Regions from separate parts of the Halobacillus ihumii genome, predicted to be linked through region 1. Evidence: a T-box and tRNA genes for the amino acid it is inferred to sense, from the RefSeq annotation. Region 1 holds a T-box; the other holds one or more tRNA genes.

Region 1 (11,293 bases):
TACTTGCCTTCCCTCTTTCATGCAGAGAATGGATTCTGCCACCAGCTTGAAAGGATCATGGAGCAAGAACTCGAAACAGAACATACACAGGCAGAGCTGTTGAAGATCGTCGGAGATATGGAAGAAGAAGAGTCAATTAGTTATGGCGAAGACCAGTTTTCTGCGATCGAGAAAGCATTGCAGTCAAAAGTTATGATTCTGACAGGAGGCCCGGGGACAGGTAAGACTACTGTGATTAAAGGCATTATTAAAGCGTATTCAACGCTTTATGACCTATCTACTGATAAAATAGATTACGATCAAGGTGAGCCTTTCCCTTTTATACTCGCCGCTCCGACTGGCCGTGCCGCTAAGCGTATGACCGAGTCGACCGGTTTACCGGCCAGTACGATTCATCGTTTGCTCGTTTGGGATGGTCATGACAGTTTTGACAAAAATCAAAACAACCAGCTTGAAGGGAAACTATTAATTATTGATGAATTCTCAATGGTTGATATGTGGCTGGCTAACCAATTGTTCCGTGCTATTCCCTCAGATATGCAAGTCTTGATAGTTGGAGATGAGGACCAGCTGCCATCTGTCGGTCCTGGACAGGTGTTAGCTGATTTATTAGCGTCGAATCAGCTGCCTTCTGTACAATTATCAGAGGTGTACAGGCAAAAAGAAGGGTCAAAAATTATTCAGCTGGCCCACGAGATTAAAAATGATCAATGTAACAGGCAGTCGCTGACAAAGGAGCATGATTTTAATTTTATCAATGCCCGGGAGCATCAGCTGAAAGATTTAGTAACGAACATTGTTAAAAAGGCGTTAGATAAAGGAATAGAGTCACGTGAAGTGCAAGTTCTCGCTCCGATGTATCGAACGGATGTGGGTATTCATAAACTAAATGAAGAGATCCAGCGAGTCGTGAATCCAAAAAGCAACCAAAAGCGAGATCTGACGTTTAAAGATATGATTTACCGTAAAGGCGACAAGGTGATTCAGCTTGTCAACCAGCCGGAAGATGGTGTTTATAATGGTGATATAGGAGAGATAGTGGCTATTTTCCGTGCAGAAGAAAATGTGGATCAAGTGGAACAGGTTGTCGTCGATTATGATGGTAAAGAAGTTGTCTATCCTAAAAAAAACCTTAATAACATTATGCATGCCTATTGCATATCCATTCATAAATCGCAGGGAAGCGAATTTTCCATTGTGATCCTGCCTGTTGTCCGCAGCTATCGCAGGATGCTAAGAAAAAACCTGCTGTACACAGCCATAACGAGATCGAAGCATTCACTGATTATATGCGGGGACACGAATGCCTTTCTAGAAGGTGTGCAGACGACTGATACGAACTTAAGATATACTCATTTAGTGGATAAACTGCAGCAGGAATCGACCGAGGAGATGAATGAAGAAGTGATGGACGAAGAAGAGCTTTCTCCATATGACTTTATGTAAAGGCGGGTGGCCGTATGGTCCATGAATTAGGTTTCTCAGGCAGTACCATTATGTCTGATCCAAATCAATTTCAGCAACTATTTAATGCAAGGTTTAAGCATGTAGAAATAGGGGAGTTTCCGAGCTATACAGATTTTGAATACTTTCTTCGCCTGGCCAACAAGAATGGATATCGTTATGGGGTTCATTCTCCGCTTATACGCGGAGAGAGTAAATATGATCTCCTCGACTTTATTTCTTTTGAACCTGAACAGGCAAGGCAGCAGTTTGAAAAAGAAGTACGGACATTATCGATGTTAGGCGCTGCTTATGTACTCGTTCATTTTCCATTCATAAAAGAAAGCAGCATTCAGGGTATAAATGCGAAAGTGGAGGAGGGATTGAGTTTTCTTAACAGATTACAGGAAGACTACAAAATCTCCATTGTTTGTGAGCCTAAACTTGGCCCTGCTATGTCTCCTCATAATATTAAAGTTGTTCATGATTTCCCTCAGTATCTTTGGGAAACTTACAGCTTGTCTCTTTGTATTGATATTGGCGACTATTTGCTGGCGGTTGGGGAAGAATGGCCCATTTATCTCAAGAAGTTGGAGCCGTTTATTAAAGTAGTCCACTTACATAATATTTTAATAGAAGGAACAAAGTATATTTGGGTGCCGCCGCATCCTAATTATGAGGAATCTCAAGGGTATTTCAGGATTAAGCCGATCATTAATTATCTGGCCCGGGGGCAGGCTAAATATTTCATATTCGAACATACCCCCCATTCCAGGCCTTCCGATCAGTTTGTAACTGAATCGATTAGCTGGATAGACAGCGTTCTTCAACATGTATGAAGGGAGATAACTAGGGACATACTATTTGGTAAAAAAAGGAGTATGTTCTATGAAATGTCCAAATTGCCAGGGGCGAAACCTTGGACGCATAGGCAATGACCAATATTATTGCTGGACATGTTTTATCGAATTGTCTATTGAGGATGGAAAGGTGAATATTAACCAAATAGAAGAGGATGGAAGTTTAAGTTCCTTAAATGATATTTTCTATCAGTCGGGATCATAAATGAGCGAGAAAGCCAATAAATGGATACTCCGCAGTGTAATATGCTTTGTAGTGTTACTCTTCATGCTTATTTTAGCTTGGCTGTATCCTTATTATGACCATGTAGTGCTTATGATCCTGCGAATTCTTTTACCCTTTATACTCGCGATCGTGTTATCTCTATTACTTCATCCTGTTGTACATTTTTTGGAGGAGCTTGGCTTATCACGAAGTTTATCGATCCTGCTTATCTTTGCTGCCTTTTTTTCGGTCACCGGATTTTCCATTTATCGTGGTTATCCGCACCTATTGGAACAGTTGAAAACATTGAGTGTGCAGCTTCCGCATCTAATGGAATCCTATCAAAACTGGACAAGCGAATTTTATGCCCAAACAGAACGTTTTCCAGATGGCATTCATGAGCATCTTGATGAGCGTTTTTCTGACTTTGAGGCATGGCTGAGTGAATGGCTGATGTCAGCAGCTGCTGCATTAAGCGGGGTATTTAACTTGATTGTATTGCTGGCTGTAATTCCGGTCATGACGTTTTACTTCTTAAAAGACCATTCGCTAATTTTTCATTCTTTGTTACGTCTTCTTCCGGAAAAATGGCATGGGGAAGCCCAACATGTCAGTGGTAGACTTAGTCATTCACTTGGAGGCTATATTAGAGGGCAATTACTGATCAGTTTATTTGTCGGCTTTTTTGCGACGGTAGGTTTTTGGCTGGCCGGACTGCCTTATCCGCTCTTGTTGGGAGTGGTGGCCGGGATTACTAATATTATCCCTTATTTTGGGCCACTGCTCGGGGCAGTTCCAGCTTTAATCGTTGCGGTAACGATTTCAGTAAAAACACTTATTATAGCTCTTATTGCTATTTTTGTGATTCAGATTATGGAAGGGAACTTGTTATCACCATACATTATGGGGAGAAGTATTCACATTCACCCACTATTAATTATATTAGCATTACTGGCTGGTGGTGAGCTTGCTGGTGTGGCAGGCATGATCGCAGCAGTCCCGGTTCTTACTTGTTTAAAAGTGGTGGTGGAGGAAATTGGCCATTCGCGTCTGCGCGTTGACAGATAGTCAGATGTTATCTATAATAGCGCATATCAATACTATACGAACGATGAACACATTGAAGGAAATCAGTAGGCAGCAGCCCCTTTAGAAGAGAGATACTTCCATAGGCTGAAAGAAGTATAAAAGAAGCTCTGTTGAACGCTATTCCCGAGTGCGGCTAATACCCGCCGGCAAGCGCCCCGTTATGTGCGTGTTGAGGTGATAGACAGAATAGAAGTGTCTATAATCAGGGTGGTACCGCGGAATAAACTCCCGTCCCTGCCATAGTGCAGGAACGGGAGTTTTTCGTTTGTATGGAGATATTAATATTGGAGGTTGAAAAATGAAATCATTGACTTCGGCTGAAGTACGACAGATGTTTTTAGACTTTTTTAAAGAAAAAGGCCACAGTGTCGAACCGAGTGCATCACTTGTTCCACATGAAGATCCATCTCTATTATGGATTAACAGTGGTGTAGCTACCTTGAAGAAATATTTTGATGGCCGTGTGATTCCGGAGAACCCGCGAATTGTAAATGCGCAGAAATCGATCCGCACAAACGACATTGAAAATGTAGGTTTCACAGCCCGCCACCATACATTTTTTGAAATGCTCGGTAACTTCTCAATTGGAGATTATTTTAAAGAAGAAGCTATGGCCTGGGGATGGGAATTCCTTACGAGCCCGGACTGGATTGGATTTGATGCTGAAAAACTATCGGTCACGGTTCACCCGGAAGATGATGAAGCCTACTCATTATGGAAAGATAAGATTGGGGTAGATGAGGAAAGGATTATCCGGTTAGAAGAGAACTTCTGGGATATCGGCGAAGGTCCAAGCGGTCCTAACACAGAAGTCTTTTATGACCGTGGTGAAGCATACGGTCATGACCCAGAAGACCCTGAATTGTATCCAGGCGGAGAGAACGAACGTTATTTGGAAATATGGAACCTTGTATTTTCTCAATTCAATCACAATCCTGATGATACGTACACACCGCTTCCGAAAAAGAATATTGATACAGGAATGGGTCTTGAGCGGATGGTTAGTGTTATTCAGGACACGCCAACCAACTTTGAAACCGATTTGTTTATGCCAATCATAGAAGCGACTGAAGAGATATCAGGATATAAATATGGAAAAGATGTAGCCCATGATTCGGCTTTTAAAGTAATTGCGGATCATATGCGTACGGTTACATTTGCTGTTAGCGATGGAGCTTTGCCTTCTAACGAAGGACGAGGATATGTGCTCCGCCGGCTATTACGGAGAGCTGTACGATTTGCAAAGCAGATTGGAATTGATCACCCATTCATGTACAGACTTGTTCCTGAAGTAGCAAACATCATGCATGACTTTTATCCAGAGGTGCAACAAAAACAAGAGTTTATCCAGAATGTCATTCGTACGGAAGAGGAGCGCTTCCATGAAACATTGAATGACGGCCTGGCCATTCTTTCTACAATTATGAAACAGGAAACAGAGAAAGGAAGTAACATTTTCCCTGGTTCAGAAGTTTTTCGTCTTTATGACACATATGGATTTCCGAAGGAGCTTACCGAGGAATACATTGCCGAAGCTGGTTTCACGATAGACGAAGAAGGGTACCAAACTGAAATGGCAAAGCAGAGAGAACGGGCTCGTAATGCACGTCAGAAGTCTGATAGTATGCAAGTTCAGGCAGGTGTACTTGGAGATGTTCATGTGGCGAGTGAATTTATAGGCTACGACCGGCTTTCGGCTGAAACAAAGGTGGTTGAGCTAATTAAAGAAGAAGACTTTGCTTCAGAAGCAACTGAGGGTGACAGAGTCTATTTCTTCCTTGAGAAGACACCTTTTTACGCTGAGAGCGGCGGTCAAATTGCGGATGCAGGCACGATAAAAACAGACGAAGCCGTGCTCGAAGTAACGTCTGTTCAAAAAGCTCCAAACGGACAAAATATGCATGAGGCTATTGTTAAACAAGGAATGCTCACCAAGGGGGAGCTCGTTGCAGCAGAGGTGGATCAAGAACAAAGAACCTTTATCGTGAAGAATCATACGGCTACACACCTTCTTCATCAGGCACTTAAAGATGTATTAGGTGAGCATGTCAACCAGGCAGGGTCCCTTGTTGCAACAGATCGCCTTCGTTTTGATTTCTCCCATTTTGGGTCTGTAACGAATGAAGAGATAGAGCAAATTGAAGCCATTGTTAACGAAAGAATATGGCAATCAATTCCTGTCTCTGTTGCTTATACTTCTTTACAAGAAGCGAAGGAAAAAGGAGCAATGGCTTTATTTGGGGAAAAATACGGCTCAGAAGTTCGGGTGGTTGAGATCGGCGAATACAGCCTTGAACTTTGCGGCGGCTGTCATGTTAATAACACAGCTGAGATCGGATTATTTAAAATTGTTAGTGAATCAGGTATTGGTGCAGGAACGAGAAGAATGGAGGCCGTAACAGCTAAAGGGGCCTATCAATATATGAATAGCAAAGAATCCCTTCTCAAAGAGGCAGGTTCTCTACTGAAAACGAAGGTAGAGACGGTTCCTGATCGCATTCAGAATTTACAACAGGAAATAAAGCAGCTTCAACGAGAAAATGAATCACTATCTACTAAGATTTCTAATATCGAAGCTACTTCTATTCTTGATGAAGTCGAAGAAGTGCAAGGGGTGAATGTTTTAGCCAAACAAGTAGACGTTAAGGATATGAATGCTCTCCGGGCAATGGTCGATGATTTAAAACAAAACATTGGTTCTGGAATAATTCTGCTGGCAACACCTAATGGAGAAAAAGTTCAGCTAATTGCAGGAGTTTCAAAGGATTTAGTCGAAAAAGGATATCATGCAGGTCATCTAATTAAACAAGCTGCCACCATTTGCGGCGGCGGGGGAGGCGGCCGCCCTGACATGGCACAGGCCGGAGGAAAGAATGCTGCTAAGATCCCTGAAGCATTGCAATATGCCAAAGAATACGCAAGCCATAACAACTAGTTTTTACATTCCTATAAATAGGTATATAATGGAGTTAAATACTATGAAGTGCGAGGTGACTGTAAATGAGTTCAATGGACAAGACAATGCGTTTTAATTTCTCAGAGGAGCCATTTGAAGAGGATGTCCGGTCCGTACTATTATCTGTACACAATTCCTTGCAAGAGAAAGGCTATAACCCCATCAATCAGATTGTAGGCTATCTGCTTTCGGGCGATCCGGCTTACATTCCACGCCATCAGGATGCAAGGAATTTAATACGCAAAATGGAGCGGGACGAGCTAATTGAAGAATTGGTCAAATTTTATCTGGAAAAGAATAATGGAGATGCTTAATGAAAAAGATTGGATTAGATGTAGGGGAGAAAACGATCGGGGTTGCTATCTCAGATGCACTTGGATGGACAGCTCAAGGCCTTACCACATTAAAATGGGATGAACGAGATTATACGACAGCTAAGGAGCCTCTGAAAAAGCTGATAGATGAGAATACTATTACAGAAGCTGTTGTAGGACTTCCTAAAAATATGGATGGCACGATCGGCCCCCGAGGCGAAGCCAGCCAGCAATTTGCGAAGTGGCTGGAGAAACATTATAAACTAACCGTTCATCTATGGGATGAACGGTTGACTACCATGGCTGCAGAGCGTGTTTTACTCGAAGCAGATGTCAGCCGAGCAAAAAGGAAAAAAGTCATTGATAAAATGGCTGCAGTGATCATACTGCAAAGTTATTTAGATTCACCACAATAAAGGAGGCTCATACTAATGGCACTAGAAAAAGAAGAGCGAATTATCATCCCGGATGAAAATGGAGAAGAACATTTATTTGAAGTATTGTTTACGTTTGACGTAGAACAAACAGAACAATCTTATATAGCCGTCGTACCGGCAGAGCAGAAAGAAGGAGACGAAGTCGAAGTTTTTGCTTTCCGATATGAAGAGAAAGGAAATGAAGAGGACGATTTAGCTCTTTACCAAATCGAATCGGACGAAGAGTGGGAAATGGTAGAGGAAATGCTTAACACACTCACAGATGAGGATTTAACGTAAGTTATTTTTCATTCTATAGAACAGCCTATAGCCATAGAGCTATAGGCTGTTTTTAATGCATACGTTCTGATGACTTGCACAATTCTCAGGTTATCATGTATATTGTGTGAAGATATGGAAAATAGCGCGTTATTTGTAGTATAATGTAGCGGACGGAAGGAGGAACGTTGTTGTCTGATTCAAATTTTAAAAAGAAATATAAAGACCGCATAAAAAAAAGAAGTGAAGAGGCAAGCACAGTTCGTAAAATTGTTGCGATTGTATTAACAACTATAATTATCGTCCTTCTAGTTGGTGGCGTGTCAGGATATTTTTATATCAACAATGCACTCCAGCCTGTAGATCCAGATGATGAAACCCAGAAGAATATTAAAATACCATTGGGGTCTTCAACTTCACAAATTGCTCAAATATTGGAAGAAAATAATGTGATTAATAATGCTCTCATTTTCAGATTTTACACCAAGTTTAAAAATGAGACAGGCTTTCAAGCAGGAACGTATCAATTTACCTCTGCGATGACGATTGATCAAATTATTGAATCATTAAAAACAGGGAAAGTCAGGAAAGACCCGGTATTTAGTGTGACCATTCCAGAAGGTTATACATTGGAGCAAATTGCTGAATCTTATGCTAAAGAGCTGGGATTCACAAAAGAAGAGTTTATGGCAAAAGTGAATGACCGAGGGTATGTGAACCAACTTATTGAGCAACATCCGGCTCTGCTGGATGAAGTCATTTTAAAACCGGAAATCCGATACCCGCTAGAAGGTTATTTGTTTGCTTCAACCTATGCCTTTTATGTGGAAGATCCAAGTATCGAACAAATTGTTGAAAAAATGATCAAACGGACGGAGAAAGTTGTCCTGCCTTATCGCGATGCATTTGCTAAGCGAGAAATGACACTCCATGAAGGAATTACGATGGCTTCGTTACTTGAAAATGAAGCTCGAACAGCAGAAAATAGGAAGAAAATTGCAGGGGTCTTCTATAATCGAATCGAAGAAGGCATGAAACTGCAGACAGATCCAACGGTTCTTTATGCACTTGGTGAACATAAGGATCGTGTGCTTTATGAAGATCTCGAAGTAGAATCACCCTACAACACTTATCATGTGAAAAAGCTGCCAGTAGGACCCATTTCAAGCTTCCATAAAAATGCCATTGAAGCAGCAGCTAACCCGATTGAGTCAGATTATCTGTACTTCCTTGCAGACGATGAAGGCAATATTTATTACTCTAAGACACTTGAAGAACACAACAAATTAAAAGAAGAACATATTTCATAAGCGTAAAAGAGAGGAATGCAGAGAATTACTCGCATTTCTCTCTTTGTTTATGTTAGAATAACAGGGTTGTAAATGGATTTGTCCAAGATGAAAGGGGACAGCATAGTAATGGAACAACATGCGTACTTGCAATCTTTACTGCCGGCATCATCTGAGGAAGTAAGACAATTAGAACATGAGGCACGTAAGCAAGGGGTACCGATTATGGAACCTCACGGCATTCAATTCTTGATGCAGCTGATCCGTTTGCATAAACCTAATAAACTGCTTGAGATTGGAACAGCGATCGGTTATTCTGCACTTCGAATGCTCGAGGCTTCTCCAACCAGCTCGATTACGACGATAGAAAGAGACGAAGAACGTTTTCAACAAGCTGTTGATAATGTTCACAAATTTCAGGCGGAAGATCGGATTGAGATTCTTTACGGCGATGCTCTCGACTTAAAAGATAAAGTGAGTCAATCCGCTCCCTTTGATTTTATTTTTATAGATGCTGCCAAAGGTAAATATGAGGAGTTTTTCCACTTATATGCCCCGCTATTAGCGGATAATGGGATGATTGTTACCGATAACGTCCTGTTTAAAGGATATGTCGCAGATGACCGCGAGGCCACTAAACGAATGAAGAAGCTGGCTAAGAAGATTCGGAACTTCAACCAGTGGTTAACAACTCAAGAACATTACCATACGTCAATTGTCCCTATTGGCGATGGGGTAGCCATTACAGTTAAGAACCATAATTAAACAAACTAAACCGACTTTTTTGGGATGAAAGGAGAACCCATAAGCATGAGTGATAAACCTGTTGTGATTGGTGTAGCTGGAGGGACAGGCTCTGGCAAGACAAGTGTAACCCGTTCTATTATTCAGCGTTTTGCTGATAAGACAATACTTATGGTTGAACAAGATTATTATTATAAGGATCAGGGTCATCTTCCTCTTGAAGAAAGATTGAAAACAAACTATGACCACCCTTTAGCTTTTGATAATGATTTACTCATTGATCATCTAAAAGATCTGATTCAGGAGAAGCCGGTTTCAAAACCCGTTTACGATTATAAGATGCACACAAGGTCTGATGAAACGATACAGATTGAACCTAAGGAAGTCATTATAGTTGAGGGCATATTAGTATTAGAGGACGCTCGGCTGCGTGATTTAATGGATATTAAGGTGTTTGTGGATACAGATGCTGACGTTCGAATTATACGAAGAATGATGCGTGATATTAATGAACGAGGAAGGACTTTAGACTCGGTCATTGACCAATACATCAATGTAGTGCGTCCTATGCATCTGCAGTTTGTGGAGCCTACTAAGAGATATGCCGACTTGATCATTCCAGAGGGCGGTCAGAATCATGTGGCCATTGACTTAATGGCTACGAAGATCCAGACAGTTCTTTATGAAAAAGGACAAAAGCTTAGTAAAGAAAATAGTTGAAAAAAGATAAGATATCTGGCATAGTTCATGATAGAAGTTCTAGAAAACCTATGTCCCAGATACACTATATTAGTTATCAAATGGGCGTACATGTTGTACTGCTCATTTCGCTATATGCCGGGATAACGGTCATTTTTGTCGGAAAGAGGAGTGTAGTGGAAATGGCACAAGAGAAAAGCTTTTATATGACTGCAGAAGGTAAAGTAAAGCTTCAAGAAGAACTTGAGCACTTAAAAAATGAACGCCGAAAAGAAGTAGTTGAACGAATTAAAGAAGCACGAGGATTCGGAGATTTATCAGAGAACTCCGAGTATGATGCTGCGAAGGATGAACAAGCTTTTGTAGAAGCGAGAATCCAGACAGTCGAAAATATGATCCGCCATGCGGTTATCATTGAAAATGACAATGATAATCCTGACATGGTATCCATGGGTAAATCAGTTACCTTTCAAGAGCTTCCAGATGGCGATGAAGAGACTTATACGATCGTAGGAAGCGCAGAAGCTGATCCTTTTGAAGGGAAGATAAGTAACGATTCACCAATGGCTCAGAGTTTAATCGGCCATGAAGTTGGAGATAAAGTAACCGTAGTGACTCCAGGCGGGGAACTTGATGTTAAGATTGTTTCAGTGACAACTAAGTAACTCAGAAAGGCAGGGGCATCCCTGTCTTTTTCTCTAATTTTAAAACAGGTATGTGACTACAGTGCATGTTAATGATTTGAGTTTTTTATGTATACTAGGTGGGGTAAAGGAGGAGAAATTATGAGTAAAAAAGAATCTTCTTTTTCTAGAGCAAATAGATTTGAGAAAAAAAGAAGAGGTACTAAACTACTCACATGGCTCGCAGGTGCAGGAGCTTTGCTGATCGTTGTATTTATAGCTTCCTTTATTTTTGGAGGAGAAAGTGATCAGACAGCAAGTAATCAGCAATCAGGGAATGGCAATTCTTCTAATGAGCAAGAATTAAACGTGATAA
Region 2 (11,293 bases), 1.9 Mb from region 1:
GGAAGGTGACATTTTTTGCTTACACAAGAGGAAGTACTGAATATTCTCCACTCTATCGAAGATCCGTTTTTACATAAAACGTTAGAAGAGACGGGTGGAGTTGAGGAGATAAAGATTAAGGAAGAGAAGAATCACGTCAGTGTAAAGGTGTTAATTGCTAAGACCAACACGGCAGAACAAATGGAGCTGCAGCAAACGATCGTCAATGCTCTTAAAAGTGGCGGAGCGGCTACGGTGGGACTTCGCTTTGATCAGCTGCCTGACGACGTAATTGAGAAATTTCAGCCCGCTGCTGAAGAGGCTCAAGAAGCGTCATTGCTCGATGGTAAAACAGGCACGAAATTCATTTCCATTGCGAGCGGGAAAGGCGGCGTAGGGAAATCAACTGTAACAGTTAACCTTGCTATTGCTCTTTCACGCTTAGGTAAAAAAGTCGGTATTATCGATGCTGATATTTACGGATTTAGTGTACCAGATATGATGGGAGTGGAAGAACGCCCGGTTGTCCGCGGAGAAAAGATCATTCCTGTGGAACGTTTCGGAGTGAAAATCGTATCTATGGGCTTCTTTGTGGAGGATAACTCTCCTATTATTTGGCGTGGTCCAATGCTGGGTAAAATGCTGACAAGCTTTTTCAAAGAGGTGGAATGGGGCGATTTGGACTATCTCCTGCTTGACCTTCCTCCAGGAACTGGCGATATGGCGCTGGATGTACATGCCATGCTTCCATCCTCCAAAGAAATAATCGTAACAACCCCACATCCTACTGCTGCATTCGTAGCGGCTCGTGCGGGTCAAATGGCGATTAAAACAGAGCATGAGATTCTGGGCGTTGTGGAAAATATGGCCTACTTTGAAAGTAAAGAAACTGGTAATAAGGAGTTTGTTTTTGGCCGTGGCGGCGGAGCGAAATTAGCTGAAGAGCTGAAAACTGATATTCTTGGTCATGTTCCTTTGCAACAACCTTATGAAGATGAGGATGTATTTGCGCCTTCTGTGTATCAGTCAGATCACCCGATCGGTGTCACTTACCGAAACATGGCTGCTAAAATAATCGATAAATATTAATATAAGTAAAAAGCACGCAGTTTGTTTCTACAAGCTGCGTGCTTTATTGATCGTTAAGCACCTTGTCCTGAGCTGGACTGCTCTTGTCCACCCTGCTTTTGCTTTTGTCCTCCACTTTGCTCGCCGGTTTTCATTTTCTCTGCAGCCTGGAGCAAAGTTTCGGTCATTTTAGCTTGAAACACAGGGCTGTTTAAAGTTTCCTGTATCGTTTTCTCTAAGTGAGCTCTAAATTTCTGACCTTGCATAACTTCAAGCATCTGCTCCATCATTTCAGGGTTTTGATACAGCTCTATAAGTGATTTCTGATATTCAGGGTCTTTCATTAATCCCTTCATCAGTTTTTTTTGCTCTTCTTCAATCACTTTACTGAATTCCTGGACAAATTTTGGATCTGTAAAAAGTTTACTCCAGAATTTTTTGCCTTTTTCTGAAAGCAGGGTTTCACTTACAGCTTGTTTGACCACTTCAGAGTCCAATGCCATAGCTTGCTGCATTTGCTCATCGGTCAGCACCTCTGTCATTGCTTTCTTACCATCATCTGTCTTTAATATATCCACCATCATTTTTTTGGTGGTTTCGTAATCCGCTTCCCCGCTGGCTCCCGAAGTACCGCCGCAAGCGGTTAAGAAAACAACGAGTAAAACGGGACATATCAAGCGTAATATGGACATGAATTATGTCCCCTTTCCTTTGTTCTCCTTGCTTTACTATTTGCATTTCGACAAAAAATTATGCGGACTTGAGGAAAAATTGCACGCTTCATGATAAAATACGAAAGGGTAATTTAATGTAATTTAGGAGGACGTAAAGTGACCAGTCGAAAATGGGTGAGAATGTTTCTAACTACACTGTTAGTCGGTGCAGTATTAACTTTACTTACCAGTTTTGTTGTAAAATCAGACTCCTACCTAAGGGTGTTGCAACCGCTTCAATTAAATGAACTGTTAGGAGTGCTGTTATTTTTCCTTGGATTTGGGCTTATTTTTAGTGTCATCAGCCAAATGGGCTTTTTTGCATACTTAACGGTTAATCAATTTGGGTTAGGGGTTTTTCGAAGTTTTTGGCCATCAATCCAGGTTTTCTTGGTAGCCTTTACGCTATTTGACCTCATCTACTTCCGCTATCGCGCAGCAGAAGAAGCATCGGTTTGGCCCTTCTTATGGACAGCCATCGTTATATTCTTGTTATCGTTATTAGTCGCTTGGTTAAAGGCTAAGGAAACGAATAGGAAGGCATTTATCCCAGCTTTATTTTTCATGGTTGTCGTTACAACTGTCGAATGGGTTCCAGCCTTACGTGCTGAGGGAAGTGCTTACGTATGGTTAATGATTATTCCTTTATTTGTTTGTAATGCTTATCAGCTTTTATTGCTTCACAGGTTAACAGCAAATCATACATCTAAAGTGAAATAAGCGGCCATTATTAGCCGCTTATTTTTCATTCTTCTTTAATTTTTGCCTGACCACCGTTTACTAATTCAGTAATCGTAACAAACTTAAGATCTTTTTGTTTTAGTCCCGGAATAATGACTTCCAGTGCTTTGGCTGTTTGCTTGATTGAATCAGAAGCATGCAGCAATATAATATCCCCTTTTGAACTATTCTCCATGATTTGATTTATGATTGCGTTCGTACCAGGGTTTTCCCAATCACGCGGATTCAGGCTCCACTGAACTGTTTCAAGCCCTTCTTTTTCGATGGCCGTTAATATTTCCTGGTTTAAGTGACCGTGAGGGGGACGCAAATAATTGATATCTTCAAACCCTAATTTTTCAAAAGCCTCTTTTGCCTTTTGGATATCTTTTCTTATTTGCTCAGGCTCCATCTTTACATAGCTTTCGTATTCATATCCCATCATAGCAATTTCGTGTTTACCTTCATGAATTTCTTCTACAATGTCCGGATGTCGTTCTGCCCAGCTCCCGCTAAGAAAGAATGTAGCCTTCGCCTTGTGAGTTTTTAATTTTTCCAGGATATCATGTACCTTTTCATTTCCCCAGCTAATATTAAACGTTAAGGCGATAAATGGCTGATCACCATTTCCTTTAGATAAAGCTTTCGACTCGCCATCATTTGAAAAAACAGGGAGTTGACTACGTTGGCCGATCCACATCATAAATGCACAAAACAATGCAAGGAAAATAATTAGACTATAACGTTTGATTCGATCTGTTTTCCACGTATAAAAACTCACGCTACAGCAACTCCTTTTTACCTCTATATATAGTCCATGCTTATGAAAAATATGGACAAACTATGCTAGAAATCGTAAAAACAGGGTAAAAATAAAAGGAGTTACTTGAAAGAGGGTGGAAGACAATGTACGGTTTCATGACTAATGATAATGAACAGCTTGAAATAGAGTACTTGTTAAAAAGGGAGATGGAGGAAATTACGTTTGATTTAGGGGACCATCGGATTGATTCCGAAATAAAGGCTGCCATGGAAGAAAGATATGCAGTGTTATTTCAGTTATTTAGAAGGTTTGCAAGCCGGGAAGAATGCTTGCAATATATGCCGAGGAAGAAAGAGCAGAATTAACTTTGTTATGTTATATTCACTTAATACGGGAAGAGAAGTGTGAATAGATGAAACATATGAGAGCGATCATTTTTGATCTGGATGGAGTGATCACAGATACGGCTGAATATCATTATTTAGCTTGGCGCGCCTTAGCCAATGATTTAAATATTCCATTTGACCGTGAATTTAATGAGGAGCTAAAAGGAGTAAGCCGGGTTGACTCCTTAAATATGATCCTTAAGCACGGCGGCCTGCACCTGAAAGGGGAAGAAAAAAGGGAAGCCGGATCCAGAAATTTTCCTGACTGCAGCGGCACAACTCGGTGTAGATCCTAATTATTGTGTAGGAGTAGAAGATGCACATGCAGGGGTACAAGTTATTAAAGCGGCTGATATGTATGCAGTCGGCGTAGGGGACCCGGACTCGTTACGCATGGCCGATTGGATTATCGCTGACACCAGGGAGTTGACGTTAGATCAAGTTGACTAAACAAGTCCTGTCATAATTTTAATCATTTCCTTAAAACTCGAAGCCTGCTTTTCGGGTTTTTTTCATGATCCATTTTCCTTTATGTTTGGTCAACTGTTAAAAAGGTAAAAGAAATATGAGAAATTCCTTAAAAGTTATTGCACTATCTTTTCATTCTATGCTATATTATTAATCGTTGTCGGGAAAGGGCGAACGGAAACAACATCGACCTTTCAGAAACAAATAACTTTGTTGAAAAAAGTTGTTGACTTTATGATCTAGACGCGATAGAATAAATCTTGTCGCTAAAACGACAGCCAATTAATTTGATCTTTGAAAACTGAATGAACCAACCAGTACGTCAACATATTCTTTCTATTATATAGAAGGAATTCAAACAAGCACATTCGGTGTGCAAATGAGCAAGTCATTCTCAACTTTTATGGAGAGTTTGATCCTGGCTCAGGACGAACGCTGGCGGCGTGCCTAATACATGCAAGTCGAGCGCAGGAAGCAGGCAGATCCCCTTCGGGGGTAATGCCTGTGGAATGAGCGGCGGACGGGTGAGTAACACGTGGGCAACCTGCCTGTAAGATCGGAATAACTCCGGGAAACCGGGGCTAATGCCGGGTAATCCTTTTTTTCGCATGAGAGAGAGGTAAAAGATGGCCTTTGGCTATCACTTACAGATGGGCCCGCGGCGCATTAGCTAGTTGGTGAGGTAATAGCTCACCAAGGCGACGATGCGTAGCCGACCTGAGAGGGTGATCGGCCACACTGGGACTGAGACACGGCCCAGACTCCTACGGGAGGCAGCAGTAGGGAATCTTCCGCAATGGACGAAAGTCTGACGGAGCAACGCCGCGTGAACGATGAAGGTCTTCGGATCGTAAAGTTCTGTTGTTAGGGAAGAACAAGTACCGTGCGAATAGAGCGGTACCTTGACGGTACCTAACGAGGAAGCCCCGGCTAACTACGTGCCAGCAGCCGCGGTAATACGTAGGGGGCAAGCGTTGTCCGGAATTATTGGGCGTAAAGCGCGCGCAGGCGGTTTCTTAAGTCTGATGTGAAAGCCCACGGCTCAACCGTGGAGGGTCATTGGAAACTGGGGAACTTGAGGACAGAAGAGGAGAGTGGAATTCCACGTGTAGCGGTGAAATGCGTAGATATGTGGAGGAACACCAGTGGCGAAGGCGACTCTCTGGTCTGTTTCTGACGCTGAGGTGCGAAAGCGTGGGTAGCAAACAGGATTAGATACCCTGGTAGTCCACGCCGTAAACGATGAGTGCTAGGTGTTAGGGGGCTTCCACCCCTTAGTGCTGAAGTTAACGCATTAAGCACTCCGCCTGGGGAGTACGGCCGCAAGGCTGAAACTCAAAGGAATTGACGGGGGCCCGCACAAGCGGTGGAGCATGTGGTTTAATTCGAAGCAACGCGAAGAACCTTACCAGGTCTTGACATCCTTGGACCACCCTAGAGATAGGGTCTTCCCTTCGGGGACCAAGTGACAGGTGGTGCATGGTTGTCGTCAGCTCGTGTCGTGAGATGTTGGGTTAAGTCCCGCAACGAGCGCAACCCCTAATCTTAGTTGCCAGCATTGAGTTGGGCACTCTAAGGTGACTGCCGGTGACAAACCGGAGGAAGGCGGGGATGACGTCAAATCATCATGCCCCTTATGACCTGGGCTACACACGTGCTACAATGGATGGTACAAAGGGCAGCGAAGCCGCAAGGTGTAGCAAATCCCATAAAACCATTCTCAGTTCGGATTGCAGGCTGCAACTCGCCTGCATGAAGCCGGAATCGCTAGTAATCGCGGATCAGCATGCCGCGGTGAATACGTTCCCGGGCCTTGTACACACCGCCCGTCACACCACGAGAGTTGGCAACACCCGAAGTCGGTGAGGTAACCTTTATGGAGCCAGCCGCCGAAGGTGGGGCCAATGATTGGGGTGAAGTCGTAACAAGGTAGCCGTATCGGAAGGTGCGGCTGGATCACCTCCTTTCTAAGGAAATATGCAAGGCGGAAGCACCCTTACGGGTGACGGAAGCTGCCGCATACGGAGGACGTACCTGGTTGGTTGTTCAGTTTTGAGAGATCAAAAAACATAATGATCCCTGTGAATGGGCCTGTAGCTCAGCTGGTTAGAGCGCACGCCTGATAAGCGTGAGGTCGGTGGTTCGAGTCCACTCAGGCCCACCATTCAACGGGGCCTTAGCTCAGCTGGGAGAGCGCCTGCTTTGCACGCAGGAGGTCAGCGGTTCGATCCCGCTAGGCTCCACCATATAATGAACTTTAAAACACAATGACATTCTTGTGTTTTAAAAGCAACCCTTAGAATGGGATGAACCTTGAAAACTGGATAAGATATTTCAGAACGTGTTGGATCGTTAGATCCGCACGGGATGACAAGACATCAAACATCAATTTTTTAAACGTCTTTTCACAGATAGTTAAGTGAATAAGGGCGCACGGTGGATGCCTTGGTACTAGGAGCCGATGAAGGACGGGACTAACACCGATATGCTTTGGGAAGCCGTAAGTAGGCTGTGCACCGAAGATTTCCGAATGGGGAAACCCCCTGCTCGTAATGGAGCAGGATCGTTTACTGAATACATAGGTAGACGAAGGCAGACCCGGGGAACTGAAACATCTCAGTACCCGGAGGAAGAGAAAGCAAACGCGATTTCCCAAGTAGCGGCGAGCGAAACGGAATCAGCCCAAACCAGAAAGCTTGCTTTCTGGGGTTGTAGGACACTCCTTTGGAGTTACCAAAAAAGAAGATAGATGAATCGATCTGGAACGATCAGCCAGAGCAGGTAAGAGCCCTGTAATCGACATCTTCTTTTCTCCGGAGTGGATCCTGAGTACGGCGGAACACGAGGAATTCCGTCGGAATCCGGGAGGACCATCTCCCAAGGCTAAATACTCCCTAGTGACCGATAGTGAACCAGTACCGTGAGGGAAAGGTGAAAAGCACCCCGGAAGGGGAGTGAAAGAGAACCTGAAACCGTGTGCCTACAAGTAGTCGGAGCCCATTGATGGGTGACGGCGTGCCTTTTGTAGAATGAACCGGCGAGTTACGACTGTATGCAAGGTTAAGCGTCAGAAGCGGAGCCGCAGCGAAAGCGAGTCTGAATAGGGCGAATGAGTATGCGGTCGTAGACCCGAAACCGTGTGATCTACCCATGTCCAGGGTGAAGGTCAGGTAACACTGACTGGAGGCCCGAACCCACGCAAGTTGAAAATTGCGGGGATGAGGTGTGGGTAGGGGTGAAATGCCAATCGAACACGGAGATAGCTGGTTCTCTCCGAAATAGCTTTAGGGCTAGCCTCAGAATAGAAAGTCTTGGAGGTAGAGCACTGATTGGACGAGGGGCCCCTACCGGGTTACCGAATTCAGTCAAACTCCGAATGCCAACGACTTTGTTCTGGGAGTCAGACCATGGGTGATAAGGTTCATGGTCGAGAGGGAAACAGCCCAGACCGCCAGCTAAGGTCCCTAAGTGTGTGTTAAGTGGAAAAGGATGTGGAGTTGCTTAGACAACCAGGATGTTGGCTTAGAAGCAGCCATCATTGAAAGAGTGCGTAATAGCTCACTGGTCGAGTGACTCTGCGCCGAAAATATACCGGGGCTAAACACACCACCGAAGCTGCGGATTGATCCGAACGGATCAGTGGTAGGAGAGCGTTCTAAGGGCGGCGAAGTCAGACCGTAAGGACTGGTGGAGCGCTTAGAAGTGAGAATGCCGGTATGAGTAGCGAACAAAGAGTGAGAATCTCTTTCACCGAAAGCCCAAGGTTTCCTGAGGAAGGCTCGTCCTCTCAGGGTTAGTCGGGACCTAAGCCGAGGCCGAAAGGCGTAGGCGATGGACAACAGGTTGATATTCCTGTACCGCCTCCTTTCCGTTTGAACGACGGGGGGACGCAGGAGGATAAGGAGAGCGCACCATTGGATGTGTGCGTCCAAGCAGTGAGACGGTCGAGGCAGGCAAATCCACTCGGCAACGTCAAGCTGTGATGGGGAGGGAACTAAAGTACCGAAGCTCCTGAGTTCACACTGCCAAGAAAATCCTCTAGTGAGGAAAGAGGCGCCCGTACCGCAAACCAACACAGGTAGGCGAGGAGAGGATCCTAAGGTGAGCGGGAGAACTCTCGTTAAGGAACTCGGCAAAATGACCCCGTAACTTCGGGAGAAGGGGTGCTCCTCTGCCGAGGAGCCGCAGTGAAAAGGCCCAAGCGACTGTTTACCAAAAACACAGGTCTCTGCGAAGCCGTAAGGCGAAGTATAGGGGCTGACACCTGCCCGGTGCTGGAAGGTTAAGGGGATGCGTTAGCGCGTAAGCGCGAAGCGTTGAACCGAAGCCCCAGTAAACGGCGGCCGTAACTATAACGGTCCTAAGGTAGCGAAATTCCTTGTCGGGTAAGTTCCGACCCGCACGAAAGGTGCAACGACTTGGGCACTGTCTCAACGAGAGACCCGGTGAAATTATACTATGCGTGAAGATGCGCATTACCCGCGACAGGACGGAAAGACCCCGTGGAGCTTTACTGTAGCCTGATATTGAATGTTGGTACAGCTTGTACAGGATAGGTGGGAGCCTGAGAAACCGGAGCGCTAGCTTCGGTGGAGGCGCTGGTGGGATACCACCCTGGCTGTACGGACATTCTAACCCAGGACCGTGATCCGGTTCGGAGACAGTGTCAGGTGGGCAGTTTGACTGGGGCGGTCGCCTCCTAAAGAGTAACGGAGGCGCCCAAAGGTTCCCTCAGAATGGTTGGAAATCATTCGCAGAGTGTAAAGGCACAAGGGAGCTTGACTGCGAGACTTACAAGTCGAGCAGGGACGAAAGTCGGGCTTAGTGATCCGGCGGTACCGTATGGAAGGGCCGTCGCTCAACGGATAAAAGCTACCCCGGGGATAACAGGCTTATCTCCCCCAAGAGTCCACATCGACGGGGAGGTTTGGCACCTCGATGTCGGCTCATCGCATCCTGGGGCTGTAGTCGGTCCCAAGGGTTGGGCTGTTCGCCCATTAAAGCGGTACGCGAGCTGGGTTCAGAACGTCGTGAGACAGTTCGGTCCCTATCCGTCGTGGGCGTTGGAAATCTGAAAGGAGCTGTCCTTAGTACGAGAGGACCGGGATGGACACACCGCTGGTGTACCAGTTGTTCCGCCAGGAGCATCGCTGGGTAGCTACGTGTGGACGGGATAAGTGCTGAAAGCATCTAAGCATGAAGCCCCCCTTGAGATGAGATTTCCCCTTACGCCAAGTAAGTAAGATTCCTCAGAGACGATGAGGTCGATAGGTCCGAGGTGGAAGCGTGGTGACACGTGGAGCTGACGGATACTAATCAATCGATGACTTAACTATAAGGAAAACGTACACATTAAATGTTTGATAACTTGAATGTCTTATCCAGTTTTGAAGGTTTTCAAAAAAAACCTTGAAATTTTCTTTCAAGGGTCATATAATATATCTTGTCCTTGAAAAATAATAAGGTTTGGTGGTGACGGCGAAGAGGTCACACCTGTTCCCATGCCGAACACAGCAGTTAAGCTCTTCAGCGCCGATGGTAGTCGGGTTGATCCCCGTGAGAGTAGGACACTGCCAAGCCTTGTTACATAAAACCCGGAGGATTAGCTCAGCTGGGAGAGCACTTGCCTTACAAGCAAGGGGTCGCAGGTTCGAGCCCTGCATCCTCCACCATTTATCGCCGGCCTAGCTCAACTGGCAGAGCAACTGATTTGTAATCAGTAGGTTGGGGGTTCAAGTCCTCTGGCCGGCACCATTAACGCTTGTATAACAATGGAGGGATAGCGAAGTTGGCCAAACGCGGCGGACTGTAAATCCGCTCCCATCGGGTTCGCAGGTTCGAGTCCTGCTCCCTCCACCATTTAATTATTAAATTACATCTTTTAGCGTATAAGATTTATTAAACAGTACATACTATTTTTGTAATGTTGGGCCATAGCCAAGCGGTAAGGCAACGGTTTTTGGTACCGTCATGCGCTGGTTCGAATCCAGCTGGCCCAGCCATTTTATCTTAATAGGGAATAAGGCTTTTTTTATTTAACAGGAAATACATAAACGTTCTTGTTACTGACTTAGAGGAATACTTTTTACGATGAGTGTGACTTACGAAAGTATGAGCGTCATTATTCAATACGAGCCATTAGCTCAGTTGGTAGAGCAAGCCAGCTACTTGCGTTACTTCCTTGCAGGCTTGCGAGGAGTGCGGCTTCACTGTTTTCCTTGCAACACGACGAGCATCACTTACGAAAGTATGAGCGTCATTATTAAATATGAGCCATTAGCTCAGTTGGTAGAGCATCTGACTTTTAATCAGAGGGTCGGAGGTTCGAGCCCTCCATGGCTCATCCCGAGAGACGGATATTGCATAAGCAATTCCGTCTCTCATTAATACTCTAGGGGCCTTAGCTCAGCTGGGAGAGCGCCTGCTTTGCACGCAGGAGGTCAGCGGTTCGATCCCGCTAGGCTCCACCAATACATATAAGCTTAAGCTGATATCATGATAGATATCAGCTTTTTTTAATGCGTTCTGGTTCTTACTAATATATAAAAATCCTTTCATAAAGGAGAGAAAACTAGTGAAAGCTATTTTTGTCGATCGTGATGGAACTATGGGGGGCTCAGATAGAATTGAGTATCCAGGTGAATTTCAATTGTACCCGGGTGTTCAAGCTAAGTTTTGTGAGGTGCAAGAGAATGGTGTGAAGTTATTTTCCTTTACCAATCAGCCTGGGATTGCTGAGGGGCATGCAACTGTTAAAAGTTTTCAAGAAGAAATGAACGGTTTTGGTCTTGATGGCGTCTATGTCTGTCCCCACACGCCAAAAGCAGGGTGCAGGTGCCGAAAACCGGAGACGGGGATGATTGAACGTGCCTGTGAAGATCATGGGTTACAACCAGAGAATTGTTATGTGATAGGTGACCGTTTGACAGACATGCAGGCAGCTGAACTTGCTGGTTGTAAAGGAATCCTTGTAACTACAGGCGCTGGAGGAGATTCACTAAGACAGTGGCAACAGTCAGGTGTAAAACTAGATATAAGATGGATTGCTAAAGATATTATTCATGCATTAGATTGGCTGTTGGCGTGCAAATAACGTATATATATGCAGAAAGATGTGCGGTTGAACCACTTGTATGAAAACGTCTACAATTAAAGAAACAAAGGAGGACATTACTTATGAATAAACAGCTATCTAT

Evidence for each region. The T-box of region 1 lies ahead of alaS (alanine--tRNA ligase). A T-box ahead of a tRNA ligase gene usually reads a tRNA of that ligase, here a tRNA-Ala.
Region 2: it has a tRNA-Ala gene. The T-box ahead of alaS (alanine--tRNA ligase) is inferred to sense a tRNA for this amino acid. The anticodon was not compared.

What each region holds. Positions count from the first base shown of each region.
Region 1 is NZ_CACVAO010000001.1:348,898-360,190, reverse strand. It holds gene recD2 (SF1B family DNA helicase RecD2) at 1-1,446, shown strand, start outside; gene G6R08_RS01955 (TIM barrel protein) at 1,461-2,282, shown strand; gene G6R08_RS21930 (hypothetical protein) at 2,332-2,508, shown strand; gene G6R08_RS01950 (AI-2E family transporter) at 2,509-3,576, shown strand; T-box leader at 3,620-3,836, shown strand; gene alaS (alanine--tRNA ligase) at 3,896-6,532, shown strand; gene G6R08_RS01940 (IreB family regulatory phosphoprotein) at 6,598-6,867, shown strand; gene ruvX (Holliday junction resolvase RuvX) at 6,867-7,283, shown strand; gene G6R08_RS01930 (DUF1292 domain-containing protein) at 7,299-7,583, shown strand; gene mltG (endolytic transglycosylase MltG) at 7,754-8,872, shown strand; gene G6R08_RS01920 (O-methyltransferase) at 8,981-9,616, shown strand; gene udk (uridine kinase) at 9,662-10,315, shown strand; gene greA (transcription elongation factor GreA) at 10,477-10,959, shown strand; gene G6R08_RS01905 (YrrS family protein) at 11,080-11,293, shown strand, end outside.
Region 2 is NZ_CACVAO010000001.1:2,295,809-2,307,101, forward strand. It holds gene G6R08_RS11455 (Mrp/NBP35 family ATP-binding protein) at 16-1,068, shown strand; gene gerD (spore germination lipoprotein GerD) at 1,122-1,739, opposite strand; gene G6R08_RS11465 (KinB-signaling pathway activation protein) at 1,878-2,480, shown strand; gene pdaB (polysaccharide deacetylase family sporulation protein PdaB) at 2,506-3,261, opposite strand; gene G6R08_RS11475 (hypothetical protein) at 3,387-3,608, shown strand; partial or broken gene G6R08_RS11480 (HAD-IA family hydrolase) at 3,665-4,079, shown strand; rRNA gene G6R08_RS11485 (16S ribosomal RNA) at 4,498-6,064, shown strand; tRNA gene G6R08_RS11490 (tRNA-Ile) at 6,185-6,261, shown strand; tRNA gene G6R08_RS11495 (tRNA-Ala) at 6,268-6,343, shown strand; rRNA gene G6R08_RS11500 (23S ribosomal RNA) at 6,511-9,433, shown strand; rRNA gene rrf (5S ribosomal RNA) at 9,563-9,676, shown strand; tRNA gene G6R08_RS11510 (tRNA-Val) at 9,694-9,769, shown strand; tRNA gene G6R08_RS11515 (tRNA-Thr) at 9,776-9,851, shown strand; tRNA gene G6R08_RS11520 (tRNA-Tyr) at 9,871-9,956, shown strand; tRNA gene G6R08_RS11525 (tRNA-Gln) at 10,025-10,099, shown strand; tRNA gene G6R08_RS11530 (tRNA-Lys) at 10,368-10,440, shown strand; tRNA gene G6R08_RS11535 (tRNA-Ala) at 10,492-10,567, shown strand; gene G6R08_RS11540 (HAD-IIIA family hydrolase) at 10,672-11,190, shown strand; gene rocF (arginase) at 11,274-11,293, shown strand, end outside.